2 regions of the Marinobacterium sp. YM272 genome follow, and region 1 is predicted to be linked to the other one. Evidence: predicted binding sites of a transcription regulator. Region 1 holds the regulator's gene; the other holds the start of a gene.
What was found. The regulator PhoB, encoded in region 1, activates phosphate uptake and scavenging genes when phosphate is short. The targets are predictions, from matches to a motif close to TGTCATANNNNTGTCANA.
Positions count from the first base shown of each region.

Region 2: phbB (acetoacetyl-CoA reductase) is a predicted target of PhoB. The motif match lies at 3,308-3,325, and genes of this name have one in related genera.

Region 1 covers NZ_CP194171.1:324,528-329,458, forward strand. Annotated here, with positions in the region: gene phoU (phosphate signaling complex protein PhoU) at 1-314, shown strand, start outside; gene ACQUQP_RS01595 (DUF1415 domain-containing protein) at 324-926, opposite strand; gene ACQUQP_RS01600 (chorismate--pyruvate lyase family protein) at 1,006-1,527, shown strand; gene ubiA (4-hydroxybenzoate octaprenyltransferase) at 1,621-2,505, shown strand; gene phoB (phosphate regulon transcriptional regulator PhoB) at 2,620-3,315, shown strand; gene phoR (phosphate regulon sensor histidine kinase PhoR) at 3,348-4,652, shown strand; gene cysZ (sulfate transporter CysZ) at 4,649-4,931, opposite strand, start outside.
Region 2 covers NZ_CP194171.1:3,880,790-3,885,720, forward strand. Annotated here, with positions in the region: gene ACQUQP_RS17270 (DUF349 domain-containing protein) at 1-731, shown strand, start outside; gene ACQUQP_RS17275 (IS1182 family transposase) at 895-2,295, opposite strand; gene phbB (acetoacetyl-CoA reductase) at 2,398-3,147, opposite strand; gene ACQUQP_RS17285 (MATE family efflux transporter) at 3,392-4,735, opposite strand; gene ACQUQP_RS17290 (16S rRNA (uracil(1498)-N(3))-methyltransferase) at 4,911-4,931, shown strand, end outside.

The DNA.
Region 1 (4,931 bases):
CCCGCAACGACCTGGAGCTGGCATACCGCGTGGCCAAGCAGGACCGTAAGGTGGACCAGGAATACCGCACCGCCATGCGTACGCTGGTCACCTTCATGATGGAAGATGTACGTTCCATCTCCAGCATCATGAACGTGATCTGGGTACTGCGCAGCCTGGAACGTATCGGCGACCACGCCCGTAACCTGGCCGAACACCTGATCTTCCAGGTCAGCGGCACCGACGTGCGCCACCAGAGCCTGAAGTCCATCAAGCAGACGGTACGCGAGGAAACCGGCGGCAAGGGCGCCGGCAACGATAGCGAAGAGGAGTAAGGCCGCGCCTTACTCTTTTTCGGCCTCTTTAGCCTGCGGCCAGTAGTCTGCCAGCGGCGGGAACCGGGCAATCAGCCTTTCCCGCCCGATCTCGCGCAGCCGCGCGATGTTGCGCTCCGGTATCTGATCCGCATCGCCGTAGCTGGCGAGCACCCGGCTCATTTCGTCCTGGCGGATCAGGTGCAGGGTCGGATAGGGTGCGCGGTTGGTCCAGTGACTGATATCGCTCTCGTCGACGCCGTCGAACAGATAGCCGGGATGAAAACTGGCGATCTGGAACAGATCCTCCACCCCGGCCCGCTCCAGCAGTGCCTCTGCATCCGCCACCAGATCGAGAAACTCGTCAAAGTCGCTCAGCAGCCAGGGCGTGATCACCAGCGTTGTGGATAACTCCGTTGCCGGCGTTGCCACCAGCTCCGACAGCTGCTGCAGAAAATCCCGTAACAGCTCATCCTCGTTAGCCGCGTCCGATACCTGGTAGCGAATCGTTCCGGCCTTTACCACCGGCGCCGCGAACGGACACAGATTGAGCCCAACCACCATCGCTTCGACCCACTGCCGGGTCAATATCTCCGCCTGTTCGATCAGACGTTCATCGCTTTCACTACTCATAGGCCAGTCCTAACTCAGGTGTGCTGATGATACACTCTGGCACGCACAGGAATCACCCGCACACGCTGCCGAGGTCCTTTTGAAAACCGATCGTCCCCAGCCAGAAAACGCGCGCCACTGGCGCTGCCTCAAACATCCGATCCGGGCACCACGGCGACTGCGCCGCTGGCTCACCGATCACGGCTCACTGACACGGCTGTTGAAACGCGCCAGCGGCAACCGTTTCTCGGTGCGCGTAGCCGCGCAGGGTTTTGCCAGACCCGGTGCCATGGAGGCGGTAGCGCTGGGCCTGAAACCCCGGCAGCAGGCGCTGATCCGCGAGGTTTACCTGTGCGGTAACGGCGAGCCCTGGGTCTACGCCCGCACCGTTATCCCCGTATCCACTCTCAGCGGCCGTCACCGCACCCTGAAACTGATCGGCACTCGCTCGTTAGGCTCGCTGCTGTTTCGTGATCCCGGCATGCGCCGCGAGCCGCTACAGATCGCCCGGCTTGAGGATCATCTCTGGGCGCGGCGCTCGGTATTCCACCTGGACGACAAACCGCTGCTGGTGTGCGAGGTTTTTCTGCCGTCGCTGGAACACATACAATATCCGGCCTGATATCACCTGCTGACCCCGTCTCATCGGTACAATGCAGGAAAAATTATAATAAACGTGCTTTTAACCCAGGGGCACTTTTAACCAAGGGGCAGTATGGCTATGTCGATGACCAACAGCAGCTCAGCGGGCAAGCTCAACACCTATATTCAGCTGATGCGAGCCGACCGCCCCATCGGCACCTACCTGCTGCTCTGGCCCACGCTCTGGGCGCTGTGGATCGCAGCTGAGGGTGTGCCGCCCCTGCACCTGCTGATTATTTTCTCAATGGGGGTGTGGCTGACCCGCTCCGCCGGCTGTGTGATCAACGATTACGCCGACCGCCATTTCGATGCCCACGTGAAGCGTACCAAGGACCGCCCCCTGGCCACCGGCCGCGTCAGCGAAAAAGAGGCACTGAGCCTGTTTGCCGGCCTGATGCTGGCCGCCTTTGCGCTGGTGCTGTTCACCAATCAGATGACCATCCTGATGTCGTTCGCGGGCCTGGCGCTGGCCTTTATCTACCCGTTCATGAAACGCCACACCCATCTGCCCCAGGTGTTTCTCGGCGCCGCATTCGGCTGGGCGATTCCGATGTCGTTTACGGCGGTACAGGAGCAGCTGCCACTGATCGCCTGGGTCATTTTCCTCGCCAAGCTGGCCTGGACCGTGGCCTATGACACCATGTACGCGATGGTGGACCGGGACGACGACCTGAAAATCGGCATCAAATCCACCGCTGTCCTGTTTGGCCGCCATGACCGGCTGATGGTGGGCCTGCTGCATATCGCCGCCCTGATGCTGCTGCTGATCGTCGGCGCCATGGCGGGACTTGGCGTCTGGTTCCATCTGGGGCTTTTCGGCGCTGCCGTGCTGTTTATCTACCAGCAGTGGCTGATCCGCGAGCGCGAACGCATGCCCTGCCTGAAGGCGTTTCTGAACAACCACTGGGCCGAATTACTGGTACTTGTGGGCATCATCGCCGATTACGCGCTGGCCTAAAGAGCGCTATCCCGACCTTAAGTCGCCTGATTCTGCTATTGTCATATTTGTGTAACGCAAACGTCTTGTAATAGTCGCGATTCACAACAGCAGAAATTTCAGAGGCAGTGACGCATGTCTGCATCAAAACGGGTTTTGATCGTTGACGATGAAGCTCCGATCAGGGAAATGATTGCCGTAGCGCTTGAGATGGCCGGCTACGAATGTATGGAAGCGGAAAATGCCCAGGAGGCCCACGCGCTCATCCTGGATCATAAGCCGGACATGGTCCTGCTGGACTGGATGATGCCGGGTACCAGCGGGGTCGAATTCGCCCGCCGCCTGCGCAAGGATGAGGTTACCGCGGACATCCCGGTCATCATGCTGACCGCCAAGACCGACGAGGACAACAAGGTGAAGGGCCTCGAGGCCGGCGTCGACGATTACATTATCAAGCCGTTTTCACCGCGCGAGCTGGTTGCCCGACTCAAAGCAGTACTGCGCCGGGCTACCCCCAAGGGCGTGGAAGAGCCGGTCACCGTTGACGGCCTTTGCCTCGATCCCGTTTCCCACCGGGTTACCGCCGATTCATCACCGGTCGAGCTTGGGCCGACGGAGTTCCGCCTGCTGCAGTTTTTCATGACCCACCAGGATCGCGCCTACTCCCGCAGCCAGTTACTCGACATGGTCTGGGGCGGAAACGTTTATGTCGAAGAACGCACCGTAGATGTGCATATCCGCCGCTTGCGCAAAGCACTTGGCGAACGTCATGATTACCTCGTACAAACCGTTCGCGGTACCGGCTACCGCTTCTCTTCTCAGGTCGCCTGAACCCCAGCCGCGGCCAACGGACACGAGGTTTTATGCGTCACACACGCACACCGATGAACCTGCCCCTGATCGGAGCAGCCCTGGTAGGGCTGGGCGCCGGAGCCCTGCTTTCCTATCCGGGCTGGGGCCTGGCGCTGAGCATGCTGGCATGGAGCATCTATCACGCGCGCCAGTTCAACAAAGTGATGAGCTGGTTATCCCGGGAAGCAGACGATATGCCACCGGAAGGCACCGGCCTCTGGGGTGATCTGCTGGATCAGCTGGCAAGACGCCGCAAACGCGCTGTCGCCCGCGAAGACAAGCTCAAAGCGGTGATCAGCCGCTTCCAGCAGAGCACCGCATCGCTCTTCGATGCCATCGTCATCATCGATCGCGACAACAACCTGGAGTGGTGGAACAAGGCCGCGGAAACCCTGCTTGGGTTCCAGGACAGCGACCGTGGCAAGTCGATCTTCAACCTGGCGCGTGACCCCCGCTTTATCCGCTACTACCAGAAAGAGCAGTACCAGGAACCACTGCAGCTGGTCTCGCCGATAAACTCTCATACTTTCCTGCAGCATCAGATCAGCCGTTTCGGCGATGGAGACCGGGTACTGGTATCCCGGGACGTCACCCGACTGGTGAAACTGGAGCAGACCCGTCAGGACTTCGTCGCCAACGCCTCCCACGAGCTGCGCACCCCGTTGACCGTGATTCACGGCTACGTGGAGACCTTTCTTGAACAGGATCTGCCGCGACCGCTGCATCGCGGGCTGTCGCAGATGCAGCACCAGACCACGCGGATGGAACGTCTGGTGGCGGACCTGCTGCTGCTTTCCAGGCTCGAAGCCACCGAACACATCACCGATCTGCACCCGGTGGGGATCCAACGGCTGATCGAGCAGATTCATCGCGATGCAGAGGAGCTGTCAGGGGATCGCGCCCACCATTTCCAGGTGGAGATCGAGCCCGGCTACCAGCTGCTGGGCCAGGAGCTGGAACTGCACAGTGCGCTCTCCAACCTGGTATTCAATGCGGTGCGTTACACTCCAGGTCCTGGCGAGATCAGCATTCGCTGGTGGGTGGATGATAAAGGGGGGCATTTCTCGGTCAAGGACAGCGGTATCGGCATTGATCCGATTCATATCCCCCGCCTCACGGAACGCTTCTACCGAGTCGATGAGAGCCGCTCTTCAGCCAGTGGTGGTACAGGCCTTGGGCTTGCCATCGTCAAGCACGTGCTGATGCGCCATGGCGCTCACCTGACGATCAAAAGCAAAACCGGCGAGGGCAGCACCTTCACCTGCCACTTCCCGCCGGATATGGTTCGCCCGGTGATCGAGGCGGTCAGCAACTAGCGCGTCACCACCTTTCCGGTGGCTGACGCACCCGCTGTTTTCAATTCGCTGTGTTCCTCTACCCAGTAGATGGTCGCTCCGACCACGGCTGCGGGCATGATCAGCAGGTTCACCAGCGGTATCAGCATGCCGACCTGCACCACCGAGCCAAAGCCCACTGCGGTGAAGCGCTGCGATTTCAGCAGGCGCTTCATCTCCCCGAAGCTCACCTTGTTGTTATCCATCGGATAGTCGCAGTACTGGATCGCCATCATCCAGGCACCGAACAGGAACCAGACA
Region 2 (4,931 bases), 910 kb from region 1:
AGCAGTGCGCCACCAGCAAACAATCCCTGATCGATGCCGCAGCGGCACTGACCGAGTGGGACGACGTCAGCGCGGCCGCTCAGGAAGCCAAGGCGCTGCAGCGCCAGTGGAAAGAGACGGGACCGGCGTTTCGCTCCACGGAACGCGCACTCTGGCAAAGCTTCCGCGAGCATTGCGATACCATCTTTGACCGCCTCAAGAGCGGCGGTATGCCAACCGACCCGATCAAGGTCGACCAGGCTCCCGCGCTGCTGAAAGAAGAGGATCTGTCGCGACTGACGAGCTGTGCCGACCTGCTGAGCAAGGCGGAGAAAGCGATTCTCGACGGCGATCTCGGCATGCTCGATACTCTGCTTGGCGCCATCCGTGAATCCCTCAGCCAGGTACCCGATCAGTGGCAAAGCGCTCTGAACCGGCGCATCGATGCCATTGAACCGCTGATCACCGCCCCCCAGGGGCTGGAAGAGCAGCTCAGCGACAGCGAACACCAGCTGCGCGAACTCTGCATCCGCCTGGAGATCCTGCTTGGCCAGCCCTCTCCCGACGAGGATCAGGCCCAGCGCATGGAATACCAGATGCTACGGCTGCAGCAGGCCCTCGACGAGCAGAGCCGTAATCCATCCACAGCCGATGTGCTTGAGCTTGAGCTGGAATGGCGCACCATTCCGTTCAGCAGCGTTTTCCCGCAGCTGCAGCAGCGCTTCAACCAGCTTAAACAGCGCACGGAATAAGCAACCGGCAGCAGTCGCAAGACTGCCTGACCAACCGTCAGGCAATAAAAAACCGGCTATCAAGAGGCTGTGTAAAAACACAGTTCCCTCAGGCCCGGGTAAAGAACCCTGTCATTTGGCAGGGTTCTTTGTTTCTGAGCGCGGCTAATTTACAACCCATCTATCAGATCAGTTGCAGCATTCTCTGGACCCCAAGAGCATTGATCATGCGATTTAAGTTGTAAGCCATAACCGCCAACCCCATTTCTGATTCTGCACCGGATTGCCCCCAACATCCGAAACGCCGCATACCCATATTGTGCTTAAGTTGAGCAAACGGACGCTCGACAACGGCACTTCGTAACCGCATTAAACCTGGATTTTCATCAACTCTTTGCTGGGAACGATCCAGTGCGTCTTCATTGAAGTGTCGGGTGACCCAGCGTTTATCAGCGCTTGTGCACCGGCCCTGCAAGGGGCAGGCGTTACAACCAGTCCGGGCATATAGGCGGTGCTTTTTCTTGCGATTGTAGGTCTGGTAGGTCAACAACTGACCGGCTGGGCAAGTAAACTGATCTTGCTCACTGTCGTAGGTGAACTCACTTTTCTGGAAGTAGTTCCCCTTATTGTTAACAGCGCGATTGACCGGAACTGCGGGTTCGATGCCTTGCTCCTCACATCGCTCCAACTGCTCCCCATTGGAGTAGCCTGCATCGGCGAGAACTTGAAGTGTATCTGCACCAAGCTCCGACTTTGCAGCCGTTGCTATCGGCTCCAATTGACGGTTGTCGCTACCTTCGGTCGTGACATCATGATGGACGATCAGGCCAGTCTCTACGTCAACGGCACTTTGTACGTTATATCCAACCACAATGCCTTCCCGGCCGGAGCGCATACGCTTGGCCTCAGGCTCGGTTTCACAGCACTGTGATGCCCCTTCATCTAGAGAGCTTGAGAGCCCGTCGAGCTTTACTTTGCGCTTCTGGAGCTGACCCAATGCCTCGTGGATGGAGCCTTTCTCGTTCATATCCGATTGCTCGGATTTAGCCATCAGGTGCAGGTAATCATCAATCTTTCGGTTTAAACGTTTCTGGAGCGCGTCGAACTGCTTACGGTTATACGTTTTACTCATGCTGGCGGCCGCTCGGAACTTGCTGCCATCAATCGCTATCATCCGACTATCAAGTAGGCTCGCGTCACGGCAAAACTGAATGAAGCCGCGGCAGGCCTCGCGTATGGCTTTGCTGTTTTGTTGACGGAAGTTAGCCAGTGTCTTGAAGTCGGGCGCCAATCGCTTCATCAGCCACAGTACTTCGACGTTGCGGTGGCACTCTTTCTCTAGTCTGCGGGTACTGCGCACTTGGTTGAGGTACCCGTAGGTATAGAGTTTAAGGAGGTCGGCCGGGTCATAGGGTTTGCGACCGGTGTGTTTGGTAGCGGCCTGAGTAAAGCCCAGAGCTAGCATATCCAATGAATCCATGTAGGCATCGATAACCCTGACAGGATTATCTGCCGAGACATAATCATCTAAGCTTTCTGGAAACAGAGTGCTCTGCTGCCGGGGTTCCCCTTTGAGATGACGCATAAAAAAATACCCGCACTTATTGGTGCGGGTATTTTGTCGGTATAGAGAGTGTTTTTACACACCCTCATCAAAGCCGGTTTTTTTATCGATGCAGCTAACGCATCAGTGCATGTGCTGACCACCGTTGATGGAGAAGTCGGCGCCAGTGATATAGCCGGAGTGCTCGTCCGCCAGGAAGGCAACCATGCGGCCGATCTCTTCCGGTGTACCCAGACGACCTACCGGGATGTTGGAGGCGATCTTCTTCAGTACCTCTTCATCGATCTTGGCAACCATCGCGGTCATGATGTAGCCCGGAGAAACGGTGTTAACCGTCACACCCTTGGAGGCAACTTCCTGCGCCAGCGCCTTGGTGAAGCCGTGGATACCGGCCTTGGCAGCGGAGTAGTTACACTGACCGAACTGGCCTTTCTGAGCGTTGATGGAGGAGATGTTGATCACGCGACCGAAGCCGGCTTCCAGCATCGGGTTAATCGCCAGGCGGGTCATGTGGAACATGGAGTCCAGGTTGGCGGTCAGGACTTCGTCCCACTGCTCCCAGCTCATCTTCTTGAAGGTACCGTCGCGAGTGATACCCGCGTTGTTTACCAGTACACTGATGTCACCGCCAGTCAGTTCTTTGACCGTGGCCACACACTGGGCACAGGATTCGGCGTCGGTTACGTCGCCGTATGCCACCTCGATTTCGTAGCCGTCTTTCTTCTGCTCTTCCTGCCAGGCCTTGGCCTTTTCGTGCTTACCGCCGCTGTTGTAACCAGCGACTACGCGGTATCCCGCATCAGCCAGTTGACGACAGATCGCCGTACCAAGACCGCCGGTTCCACCGGTTACCAGAGCTACTTTCTGACTCATAATATCGCACCCCTCTGTGTTTACTTATAACGAACCAGTTAAATCCGGTTTTCGAATTTGTATTAGATTTTGTACGTGATCTTCCCTTGATCATAGTACGCACATGGTCTAACAAACAACCGTTAATCTGTTGTTCAGCTACAAAAGCATACCGACGGGGTTTGACTTAATGATGACAGCCAGGGAAGGATGCGGTGAATAGGTCCATGACACCTCCGGTCAGACGGAGATTCTCTCGGCCGGCTCAATGCTTCTCTAGCCGCGACAGGTAACGACGCATCCAGGTGTAGGCGAGGGTCGCAGTGATACCGTTGGCGATCACCAGCGCAGCGAACATGCCGTCCAAACCAAACAGCAGACTGCCGAGCCAGCCGAGCGGTACATACATGATAAACAGTCTGAACAGGCTGATGCGCATAGCCCGCATCGGCTGGTGCAACGCGTTGAACGAAGACGCGCTAAGGAAGGTGATCGCCTGAAAGCCGAATCCCGCCGGGACCAGCACCATCCAAAGCGCCAGCCAGCGGGACACATCGGCATCCTCGGTAAACAGAGCCGCCATCGGATCCGCGAACAGAAACAGAAGCAGATAGACCAGCCCCTGCCAGATCAGCGCGAAACGCACCGCCCACATATAGGCTTTTTTCACCCGCTCGACCTGACCCGCACCGTAGTTCTGACTGATAAAGGGAGGCAGGGTCATGGACAATGCCAGGCAGACCAGCAGCGACAGCGACTCTACCCGGTTACCCACCCCGTAAGCGGCGACAGCCTCGGCGCCATGCCCCGCTACCACCGCGGTCAACACACCGTTCGCCAGTGGCGTCATCATGTTCGACAGCGCGGCCGGCAGGCTTATCTGCATCAGCTGTTTCCAGTGACCCAGCATCTCCCGCAGATCGGGCCAAACCAGCAACAACATGCGGCGCCGGATATAGAGCAGGTAAAGCGCAAGCACCGTGGTGGTACTCCAGGCCAGAACGCTGGCGATGGCCGCGCCCTGAATCCCCAGGGCCGGGATCGGTCCCCAGCCGAAGATCAACAGCGGATCAAGCAACAGGTTCAACAGTGCGGAGACCAGCATCACCATGCCGGACATGCGCGTATCGCCGGCGGCCCTGAAAATGCTGTTGCACACCATGTTCAACACCAGGAACACCGAACCGGAAAACCAGACCGTCATGTAGGCGTGGATATAGGGCATCAGCTGCGGTTCTGCTCCCATCGCACGGAACACGGGATCGATAATCCAATGCCCGCCAATGCCCACCGCCGACATCAGCACAACAGTCATAATCAGGTTATCGGTGGCCATTCGCGACGCGTTACGGGTTTCACCCGCACCGATCAGCCGCGCCAGGGTGGCCGAGGTGCCGACACCCAGCCCGATCGCCAGACTGGTCACGGAAAAGGTGACGGGGAAGGTGAACGCCAGCGCCGCCAGCGGCTCGGTGCCCAGCTGACCCACGAACCAGATATCCGCAATGTTGAACAGCATCAGGCTGACGATGCCGACCATCATCGGCAGGGTCATGCGCACGAGCGTGGAGCGGATCGGGGCGTTGAGAATATCGGGAGCTGGAGACATGAGCGGGCCGGTTCACAGACGGAGGCGCAGTTTACCATAGCGCCCGGAAACTGACTAAGCCGTCAGGCCGGCCGGGCCTTGTCGACAGCCCGAATACCCGCGCTTATTGGCTACCCCTGACATAGCGATCTTCAGCTGTAGTATTATCCCCGCTGCTGTAGAAAACGGGCTCACCATGAATCTTATTTTGCTGTTC